Regions from separate parts of the Caenispirillum bisanense genome, predicted to be linked through region 2. Evidence: predicted binding sites of a transcription regulator. Region 2 holds the regulator's gene; the other holds the start of a gene.
What was found. The regulator HrcA, encoded in region 2, represses chaperone genes, less so after heat shock. The targets are predictions, from matches to a motif close to GTTAGCACTCNCCNNNGGNGAGTGCTAAC.
Positions count from the first base shown of each region.

Region 1: groES (co-chaperone GroES) is a predicted target of HrcA. The motif match lies at 2,016-2,044, and genes of this name have one in related genera.

Region 1 covers NZ_BAAAEP010000003.1:134,442-139,168, forward strand. The annotation lists gene groL (chaperonin GroEL) at 1-1,520, opposite strand, end outside; gene groES (co-chaperone GroES) at 1,570-1,884, opposite strand; gene ABD056_RS03365 (usg protein) at 2,158-2,421, shown strand; gene ABD056_RS03370 (DUF3750 domain-containing protein) at 2,520-3,260, shown strand; gene ABD056_RS03375 (NF038132 family protein) at 3,457-4,284, shown strand; gene ABD056_RS03380 (hypothetical protein) at 4,397-4,727, opposite strand, start outside.
Region 2 covers NZ_BAAAEP010000040.1:23,176-27,902, reverse strand. The annotation lists gene rph (ribonuclease PH) at 1-81, opposite strand, end outside; gene ABD056_RS16335 (AbrB/MazE/SpoVT family DNA-binding domain-containing protein) at 222-467, shown strand; gene mazF (endoribonuclease MazF) at 467-835, shown strand; gene hrcA (heat-inducible transcriptional repressor HrcA) at 913-1,983, shown strand; gene grpE (nucleotide exchange factor GrpE) at 1,999-2,703, shown strand; gene ABD056_RS16315 (hypothetical protein) at 2,785-3,315, opposite strand; gene ABD056_RS16310 (FmdB family zinc ribbon protein) at 3,448-4,287, shown strand; gene ABD056_RS16305 (ribonucleoside-diphosphate reductase subunit alpha) at 4,550-4,727, shown strand, end outside.

The DNA of each region.
Region 1 (4,727 bases), on a different contig from region 2:
TCCTGCAGCGCGGTGCGGACGACCTTGGTCGGGTCGATGATGCCCTTCTTCACCATGTCGGTGTATTCGCCGGTCTGGGCGTCGAAGCCCCAGTTGGTGTCGGTGGACTCCAGCAGCTTGCCGGCGACCACGGCGCCGTCGTGGCCGGCGTTGACGGCGATCTGGCGCACCGGCGCCTGCAGCGCGCGGCGGACGATCTCGATGCCCACCTTCTGGTCATCGTTGGCCGGCGACAGGCCTTCCAGCGCCTTTGTGGCGTAGAGCAGGGCGACGCCGCCGCCGGCGACGATGCCTTCCTCCACCGCCGCGCGGGTGGCGTGCAGGGCGTCGTCGACGCGGTCCTTCTTCTCCTTCACCTCGACCTCGGTGGCGCCGCCGACCTTGATCACCGCCACGCCGCCGGCCAGCTTGGCCAGCCGCTCCTGCAGCTTCTCGCGGTCGTAGTCGGAGGTGGTTTCCTCGATCTGCGCCTTGATCTGCGCCACCCGGCCCTCGATCTCGGCACGGGCGCCGGCACCGTCGACGATGGTGGTGTCTTCCTTGGTGATCGTCACCTTCTTGGCGGTGCCGAGCATGGCGAGCGTCACGCTCTCAAGCTTGATGCCCAGTTCTTCGCTGATCAGCTGGCCGCCGGTCAGGATGGCGATGTCCTGCAGCATGGCCTTGCGGCGATCGCCGAAGCCCGGCGCCTTGACGGCCGCGACCTTCAGGCCGCCGCGCAGGCGGTTGACCACCAGGGTGGCGAGGCTTTCGCCTTCCACATCCTCGGCGATGATCAGCAGCGGCTTGCCGGACTGCACCACCGCTTCCAGCACCGGCAGCAGCGGCTGCAGGCTGGACAGCTTCTTTTCGTGGATGAGGATGTAGGGGTTTTCCAGCTCCGCCACCATCTTCTCGGCATTGGTGACGAAGTAGGGCGACAGGTAGCCGCGGTCGAACTGCATGCCTTCGACCACGTCCAGCTCGGTCTCCAGGCCCTTGGCTTCTTCGACGGTGATCACACCCTCGTTGCCGACCTTTTCCATCGCCTTTGCGATGATCTCGCCGATCTCGCGCTCGCCGTTGGCGGAAATGGTGCCGACCTGGGCGATCTCGGCATTGGTGGAGACCTTCTTCGACCGCGCCTTGACGTCGGCGACGACGGCGGCGACGGCCATGTCGATGCCGCGCTTCAGGTCCATGGGGTTCATGCCGGCGGCGACGGACTTGGCGCCCTCGCGCACGATGGCCTGGGCCAGAACGGTGGCGGTGGTGGTGCCGTCACCCGCCAGATCGGCGGTCTTGGACGCCACTTCCTTCAGCATCTGGGCGCCCATGTTCTCGAACTTGTCCTTCAGTTCGATTTCCTTGGCGACCGAGACGCCGTCCTTGGTCACCCGCGGGGCGCCGAAGGACTTGTCGAGGACCACGTTGCGGCCCTTGGGGCCGAGGGTCACCTTCACCGCGTCGGCCAGGATGTCCACGCCGCGCAGCAGGCGCGCGCGGGCATCCGCCGAAAACTTCACTTCCTTAGCGGCCATAGGTCTATGCTCCGAAACGTCGTTTGATGGGTCTGGGTCCGGGGGCGCGTCAGGCGGCCTTGGCGGTCGCCGCGCTGCCTTCGATGACGCCGAGGATGTCGCTCTCCTTCATGATCAGGAGATCCTCGCCGTCGATCTTCACCTCGGTGCCCGACCACTTGCCGAACAGCACGCGGTCGCCGACCTTGACGTCGAGCGGCTGCAGGCTGCCATCTTCCGCCCGAGCGCCGGGGCCGGCAGCGACCACTTCGCCCTGCTGCGGCTTTTCCTTGGCGGTGTCGGGGATGATGATTCCACCCTTGGTCTTTTCGTCGGCTTCGATGCGACGAACGAGAACCCGGTCATGGAGCGGCCGGAAAGTCATGGCTGTTGCCTCCGTCATTCCTTGTTCAAGCAAATGACTGCTAACGGTTGAATGTGCTCCCGCTGCGGCGGCGAGCGGCAACAGATCTAATCAAACCGGAAAAACCGTCAAGAGGGGGAATGCGGATTTTTGGCAGCACTCCTGCCAAGGTGCTGCTAAGGCATTGAATCATAAAAGGAATACCTTGATTTGCGGCAGCCTGTCCAGGCATCATGGCGTTGAACGGGAACAGGAAAAGTCATTCGGGGAATCGCCGCTGACGGAGACACCGCCATGACCGCTCTCGCCAAACAGTTGACCGGCTACCGCCTCACCACGGCCCGCATCACCTACCACCTGCCGGACCATCCCGCGCTGCTGCAGGAGTACATCTGGCAGGAGCTGGACCTCGCCCCCGGCTACCCGGAACTGCGCCGCTTCCTGGACTTCTGGCAGAAGAACCTGGATGGCCGGCTGCATTCGGTGCAGGTGGCGAGCCGCGCCCTGATATCGCCGGCCGAGATGCGCCTCGCCACCGCCGAGCTGCGCCTGCACTGACCACCGCCTGCCCTAGGTGCAGGCCCGCCTTCCCGCCGCCGCATTCGCTCCCCACCTTGGAGGCAGCGGATGCGGCGGCGGCAGGGAGGCGGCGGCGGGTGCTCAGGCTGGTGTGGAGGACGGTGCGCACCCTGATGGTGCTGCTGGTGCTGATGCTGCTGCCCATCGGGATGAGCGCCCTCAGCCGCGGCGTGCCCGACGTGCCGTGGCACGCCGCCACCCGCGAGCCCACCGGCCAGGCCCCCGATCCGGCAACGGAGCGCCGCGCGGTCATCCAGGTCTATGCCGCGCCGGCCTTCGGGTGGCGCGGCATCGTCGGGGTGCATCCGTGGATCGCGGTGAAGCGCACCGGCGCCGACCGCTGGCAGCGGTGGGAGGTGCTGGGCTGGGGCGGCGGCCGGGTGGTCAGCGACCGCATGACGCCCGATGCCGAGTGGTTCGGCTCCCGCCCGCAGCTGCTGGTCGACCTGCGCGGCGGGGCGGAGGTGGAAGCGCTCATCGATCGCATCGAGGCGGCGGTGGCGGGCTACCCCTACGACGGCCGCTACGCCATCTTCCCCGGCCCCAACAGCAACACCTTCGTCGCCCATGTGGGGCGGGCGGTGCCGGAGCTTGGCCTCGACCTGCCGGCCAACGCGGTGGGCAAGAACTGGCTGCCGTGGACCGCACCCGTCGCCCGCGCCCCCAGCGGCGGTGGCGTCATGGTCAACTTCGGCGGCTGGGCCGGGCTGCTGCTGGCGCCGGAGGAAGGGGTGGAGGTGACCCTGTTCGGCCTGTCGGCGGGGGTGGACTTCCAGCCGCTGGACCTGCGCCTGCCGGGGGTGGGCGGGGTGCGGTAAGGCGGGCGGCTGTCGCCCTGCCTTACACCTTCCGGCCTAACCCGCCGCGCCTGCGGTTCGAAATTCCTGCAACTTCAGAGACTTGCCTGACATGGCCCGCCGTTTGCTCAAGCGGCGGCCGAAGGTGGCTTTCGGGTCCGTCGCGGCCGCGGCGGGCATCTCTGCAAGGGCTCGGACGAGCGAAAGGGATTTCACCATGAAGGTATTCCACCGGTTGGCCGTCAGTGCCGCCGCTGCCTGTTTCTCCCTCGGCGCCATGGCCGTTTCCGCCGGCCAGGCGGCGGCGGGCGTGTTCGACAGCGGCATTCCTTCCGGCTGGTCGTGCGTCGGCACCTGCGGCGCCTCGCCGGCCGATGGCGTGGTCACGGCGCCGCCGTCGGGCGCCACCAACTACGGCTGGGTGTCCAGCAACCAGGGTGTGAGCGGCGTCGGCCTCGGCCTGGGCGGCGAGCGCACCGGCTCGGTCCTGCGCACGGTGGCCTTCACCGCCGAGGCGGGCGACGAGCTGGCGTTCTCGTTCAACTACGTCACCTCCGACGGTGCCGGCTTCTCCGATTATGCCTGGGCGCGGCTGCTGAACTCGGCCCTGGTGCCGGTGTCGCTGCTGTTTACGGCCCGCACCACGCCGGGCGGCAGCACCGTTCCCGGCTTCGGCATGCCGCCCATCGAGGCGACCATCGACCCGGCCACCGTCACCATCGTCGCCGGTCCGCCGGTGTGGTCGCCGCTGGGCGGCTCCTCGGGCACCTGCTATGCCGCCGGCTGCGGCTTCACCGGCTGGGTGCAGTCGACCTACTCGATCCTGGCGGGCGGCACCTACTACCTGGAGTTTGGCGTCGTCAACGTGCTCGACAGCGCCTATCAGTCGGGTCTGGCCTTCGACGGCATCACCGTCGGCGGCGTCATCATCGGCCCGCAGCCGATCCCCGAGCCCATGACCCTGTCGCTGCTGGGCGCCGGCCTGATCGGCCTGGCGGCGGTGCGGCGCAGCCGGCGCGAAGACAAGGCGGCGGCGGCGGCCTGAAGATCTTTGCTCGCATCGTGCCGGGGTGAATGAAAAGGGGCGGCCCGCCGGGGCCGCCCCTTCCGCATGGTGCCGGATGGCACTTCCGCATGGTGCCGGATGGCGCCGAGCGTCACACCATGGCGAAGGCATCCCAGCTGGCCACCCCTTCCAGGGTCACGCTGTCGCGGCCGCCGAGGGAGATGGTGAGGTCGCCGTTCTTGAAGCTGGCGCGCACCTGCGGGCTGCTGTCCACCCACGCCTTCACCGCCGCCAGGTCGGGCAGGTAGTCGCCTCCGGCCGGGCCGGTCTGGAACGACAGCACGTCGCCGGGTCCGTAGTCCTTGATGACGTCGCGGCCGAAGCCCTTGCCGAAGATGAAGGTGTCGTCGCCGCCGCCGCCCCACAGGGTGTCGTTGCCGCCCAGGCCGACGATGATGTCGTTGCCGGCGCCGCCGTCGATG
Region 2 (4,727 bases):
CGACCCTTCGGCATACTTGGCAAACCCCGGCTCCAGCGAGACGGGACGAAGGGCATCGGCGGCACGGCCGGACGGTCGCATGGGGAACATCCTCGGGTAGCTGTGGGAACAGGCGTCAGGGCCGCAGGCTACCCCGTGCCCGCCGGCTTGAAAAGCCCGTGCGGCGCCTTGACTCCCCGGGTCGATGTATCGACAATGTATCCTCACCGCCGGAGGGTGTCATGATTCTGCATTTCGCCAAGTGGGGCAACAGCCTGGCGCTGCGCATTCCCGCCTCCTACGCCCGCGACCTCGGCATCCACGAGGGCAGCGGCGCCGACGTGCGGGTGGAGAACGGCCGGCTGGTGGCGCTGCCGGTCCAGGACGTGCCGAGCTACGACCTCGACGAGCTGCTGGCCGGCATGGACGACGACACCCTCCATGCCGAGGTTGCCACCGGCCCGGCGGTCGGCAACGAGTTCTCGTGATGGCCCGACCGGCCTCGCCGCCGCCTGCCGAGTCCTACTGCCCGGACGACGGCGATCTTGTCTGGCTCGGCTTCGATCCGCAGAAGGGCAGCGAGCAGCGCGGCCACCGCCCGGCGCTGGTGCTGTCGCCGGTGCAGTACAACCGCCGCGTCGGCCTGTGCGTCGTCTGCCCCGTCACCTCGGAGATCAAGGGCTATCCCTTCGAGCAGCCGGTGCCGGCCGGGGCGGGCGTCGTCGGGGCGGTGCTGTGCGATCAGGTGAAGAGCCTGTCGTGGCGCGAACGCGGCTGCGCCTTCATCGCGCGCGCCCCCGAAGACCTGACCCTGCACGTCAAGGCCAAGATCCGCGCCCTGCTGCGCCTGCCCTGATGCCTCCGCCGCGCGTTGACGGTGTGGAACAGCTTCCCTACATTCGCTGCGGTCGCGACCCAGCAGGGAAGAACCGCGTGTCGACGCGCAGCACCAGATCCGCCAGGACCACGCCCATCGTCGAGCTGAACGAACGCTCGCGCGAGATTCTGCGGCATGTGGTCGATGCCTACGTCCAGACCGGCGAGCCGGTGGGATCGCGCACGCTGTCCAAGCGGCTGTCCATGTCGCTGTCGCCGGCCACCATCCGCAATGCCATGGCCGACCTGGAAGACCTGGGTCTGCTCTATGCCCCCCATACCTCCGCCGGCCGCCTGCCGACCGAGCTGGGCCTGCGCATGTTCGTCTCCGGCCTGCTGGAGATCGGCAGCCTCGCCGACGACGAGCGCGCCCGCATCGACGCCCAGTGCGCCGCCCGCGGCAAGAGCCTGCCCGACGTGCTGTCGGAGGCGACGCGCACCCTCTCCGGCCTGTCGCTGTGCGCCGGCCTCGTGCTGGCGCCGAAGACGGAAAGCCCGCTCAAGCACATCGAATTCGTCAACCTCGGCCCCGGCCGGGCGCTGGTCGTCATCGTCACCCAGAACGGCGTGGTCGAGAACCGCATCATCGAGGTGCCGCACGACCTGCCGCCGACGGCGCTGGTGGAGGCCTCCAACTACCTCGCCGCCCGCATGACCAACCGCACCCTCGACGAGGCGCGGGAGGACATCCTGAAGGAACTGGAGAGCCACAAGTCCAAGCTCGACGAGCTGACGTCCAAGGTGGTGTCGGCCGGGCTCGGCACCTGGGCGGGGGACAAGGCCGACGGCGCCCTCATCGTGCGCGGCCAGTCGCACCTGCTGTCCGACGTCACCGCCATCGAGGACCTGGAGCGCATCCGCAATCTGTTCGACATGCTGGAAACCCGCGAACAGATGCTCCGCCTGCTCGATCTGGTGGGCAAGGCGGAGGGCGTTCAGATATTCATCGGCGCAGAGAACGAACTCTTTGCCGCCACGGGCTGTTCGATGATCGTCAGTCCGTTCCGCAACGGGGCGGAGGAGATCGTCGGCGCCATCGGCGTCATCGGACCGACCCGCATCAATTATGCCCGCATCATCCCGCTGGTGGACTACACCGCGAAGGTGGTCGGCAGACTCATCGGTTAGGGACTGGAAACAGCAATGGCACAGCAGCATACCCCGTCGCAGCACGAACCCGGCCACGACGCGCCTGCCGAGCAGGACGCCGCCACCGACATGGGCGAGCAGGCCCCGTCGGCGGCCGACACTTACGACGGCGACGTGCCGCCGGACGCCGGCGCCGACATCCTGGCGCCGGAGCAGCGCATCGCCCTGCTGGCGGCCGAGGTGGAACGGCTGAAGGGCGAGTACATGCGCGCCCTGGCCGACGCCGAGAACGCCAAGCGCATGGCCGAACGCCGCATCGAGGACAACGCCAAGTACGCCGTCTCCAACTTCGCCAAGGAGATGCTGCAGGTCGCCGACAACCTGGACCGCGCCCTGCTGGCCGCCCCGGCCGAGCGGCGGGCGGAGAACGAGCTTCTGAAGAACCTCGCCGTCGGCATCGAGATGACCCAGAAGACCCTGGCCGCCGGCCTGCAGAAGTACGGCGTCGAGAAGATCGAGGCCCGCGGCACCCCGTTCGACCCCAACCTGCACCAGGCGGTGCAGGAGGTGGAGCGCACCGACATGCCGACCGGCACCGTGGTCGACGTCTACCAGGACGGCTACCTGATCCGCGACCGCCTGCTGCGCCCGGCCATGGTCACCGTGTCGCGCGGCGGCCCCAAGCGGGACGCCAACGGCACCGGCGGCGGCACCGCCGGCGAGGGCGGCCAGGGCAGCGGCGTCAATACCTCCGCCTGATTGCGGGCCGAGCCACCTGACGCAGGCCGGCGGGGAGCGATCTCCGCCGGCCTTGTCGTGTCCGGCCGGCGGCGCCCTGCCCTACTTGTCGCGGAACAGGCTCTGCGACACCTGCACCATCAGCATGCGGAAGCGCTCGCTGTCCAGGCTGAGGTCGTCGCCGCCCACCGAGCCGGCGACATCGGCCAGCACCCGGTCGTCCTCGCAGAACACCGCCAGCACGGTCAGGCGCTCGCCCACCTCCACCGGCGGCACCTCGCCGCGGCACAGGGCGCGGCCGGAGACGCGGCGCGGGGCGTTGAAGGCCAGCGTCACGTGGTAGCGGCGATCACCGGCAGCGGCGGGGTCGGTGGTCAGGCGCAGGGTGCGGTATTCGGCGATGGCGCGGCCCATGGCGCCCAGCGCCACCTCCGCCACCCGCTCCGGCGGCTCGCCGGGGAAGGGCGTGCCGTGGAGGGTGGCGAGCAGCGGCCCGCGGCTGGCCGCCCACTGCATGAACTGCGCCGGCCCGGCCGGGTCGCGATAGCGGACGGAGGTGCGCGGGGCATCGACGCAGGCGCTGACCAGCGTCGCCGCAGCCCCCGCCGCCAGCGTCACAAGCTTCTTCAACATGCCGCCGCAACTCCTTGATCGAATGGGTGTCGCACAGGTTATCCCCATAACTCAGGGTTTGCACAGGCTTGCGCAGCCGCGCGCCAGCCGTCAATATCCGCCGCCCGCTCCCCTGGCAGAAGAGGCTCCCCCATGACGACGGATACGGCACCCGGCACCGCCAAGGACCCGCTGGACGGCGCCGCCCGCGAGCTGCGCGCCCGCATCCGCTACGTCTCGGCCCGCGACGAGCTGACGGCCCCCGACAGCACCATCAACAAGGCCGCCGCCGACGAGCCGGTGTTCGTGCTTCGCGCCCGCGACCTGGTCGCCTCCATGACCGTCGAGTACTGGGAATTCTGCGCCCGCAACCGCGGCACCCCCGACGACAAGCTGGAACGCGCCGACCGCCAGCGCCGCGCCATGGAAGCGTGGCTGGAAAAGCGCCTGCCGCAGCCGACCCCGGCCGGCGAGATGCCCACCGTCCGCACCGCCCATGTGGAGCGCACCCACCCCCATTCCGTGCTGCGCAGCGCCCACCCGGAGGAGCCGGTGTTCGCCATTGTCGCCTCCGACGCCGTGGCGCAGGAAGTGGTGGAGTTCTGGGCCTTCATGGCGGAGCGCAACGGCGCCAAGCCGGCCAAGGTGGAAGCCGCCCTGCAGGTCGCCCGCGCCATGGCCGCCTGGACCAGCAAGCGCGTCGTCGGCCTGCAGGAACGCAAGCCGCGGCCGGTGCTGTCCGATGCCTCGGCCGGCGGCGGCGGCACCGTGCTGTCCAGCCACCGCCCGCACCACCGCAAGGTCACCCGCATCCGCTGCCTCGCCTGCGGCCATACGGAGAAGGTGGGCGAGCCGCCCTATTCCGAGGAACTGCTGGCCTCCATCGCCGAAACCTGCGACGGCCCCTGCCCGTCCTGCGGCGCCCAGCCGGTGGCCGCCACCGCCGACGCCCCGCCGCGCCGCGTGCTGACCACGGAACTGGTCGACGGCTGACGGCTGAGGGTGCCGGGGCTTTCGGGAAGAGCCTAAAAATCCTAGATATTGACCTTGGCCTTTTGGCATATACCATATATAGACCATCGCGTCGGAGCGCCCCCGGCTCACGGGTCGGGGCGGACTGCCCTGGCCGCCGTCGTCGCGATCCGGATCATGATGCAGGAGCAGGCGCCGGCCCCGTCGCCGGCCTTCGCAGTCGCCGCCCGCCCCCGGGCCGCCGCGGAGTCGTCCCTGCCGCAACCGCTGAAGGAGTGTCGTCGTGCTGAACGTTGTGCAGGTTCCTGAGGGTCCGCGGGTGCGGGTCGATCACAGCCGCGACGCCAAGCTGACCGATTTCGGCAAGGCGGTGCTGGAAGACCGCTACCTGCTGCCCGGCGAGGGGTTCCAGGACCTGTTCGCCCGCGTCGCCAGCGCCTATGGCGATGACGACGCCCATG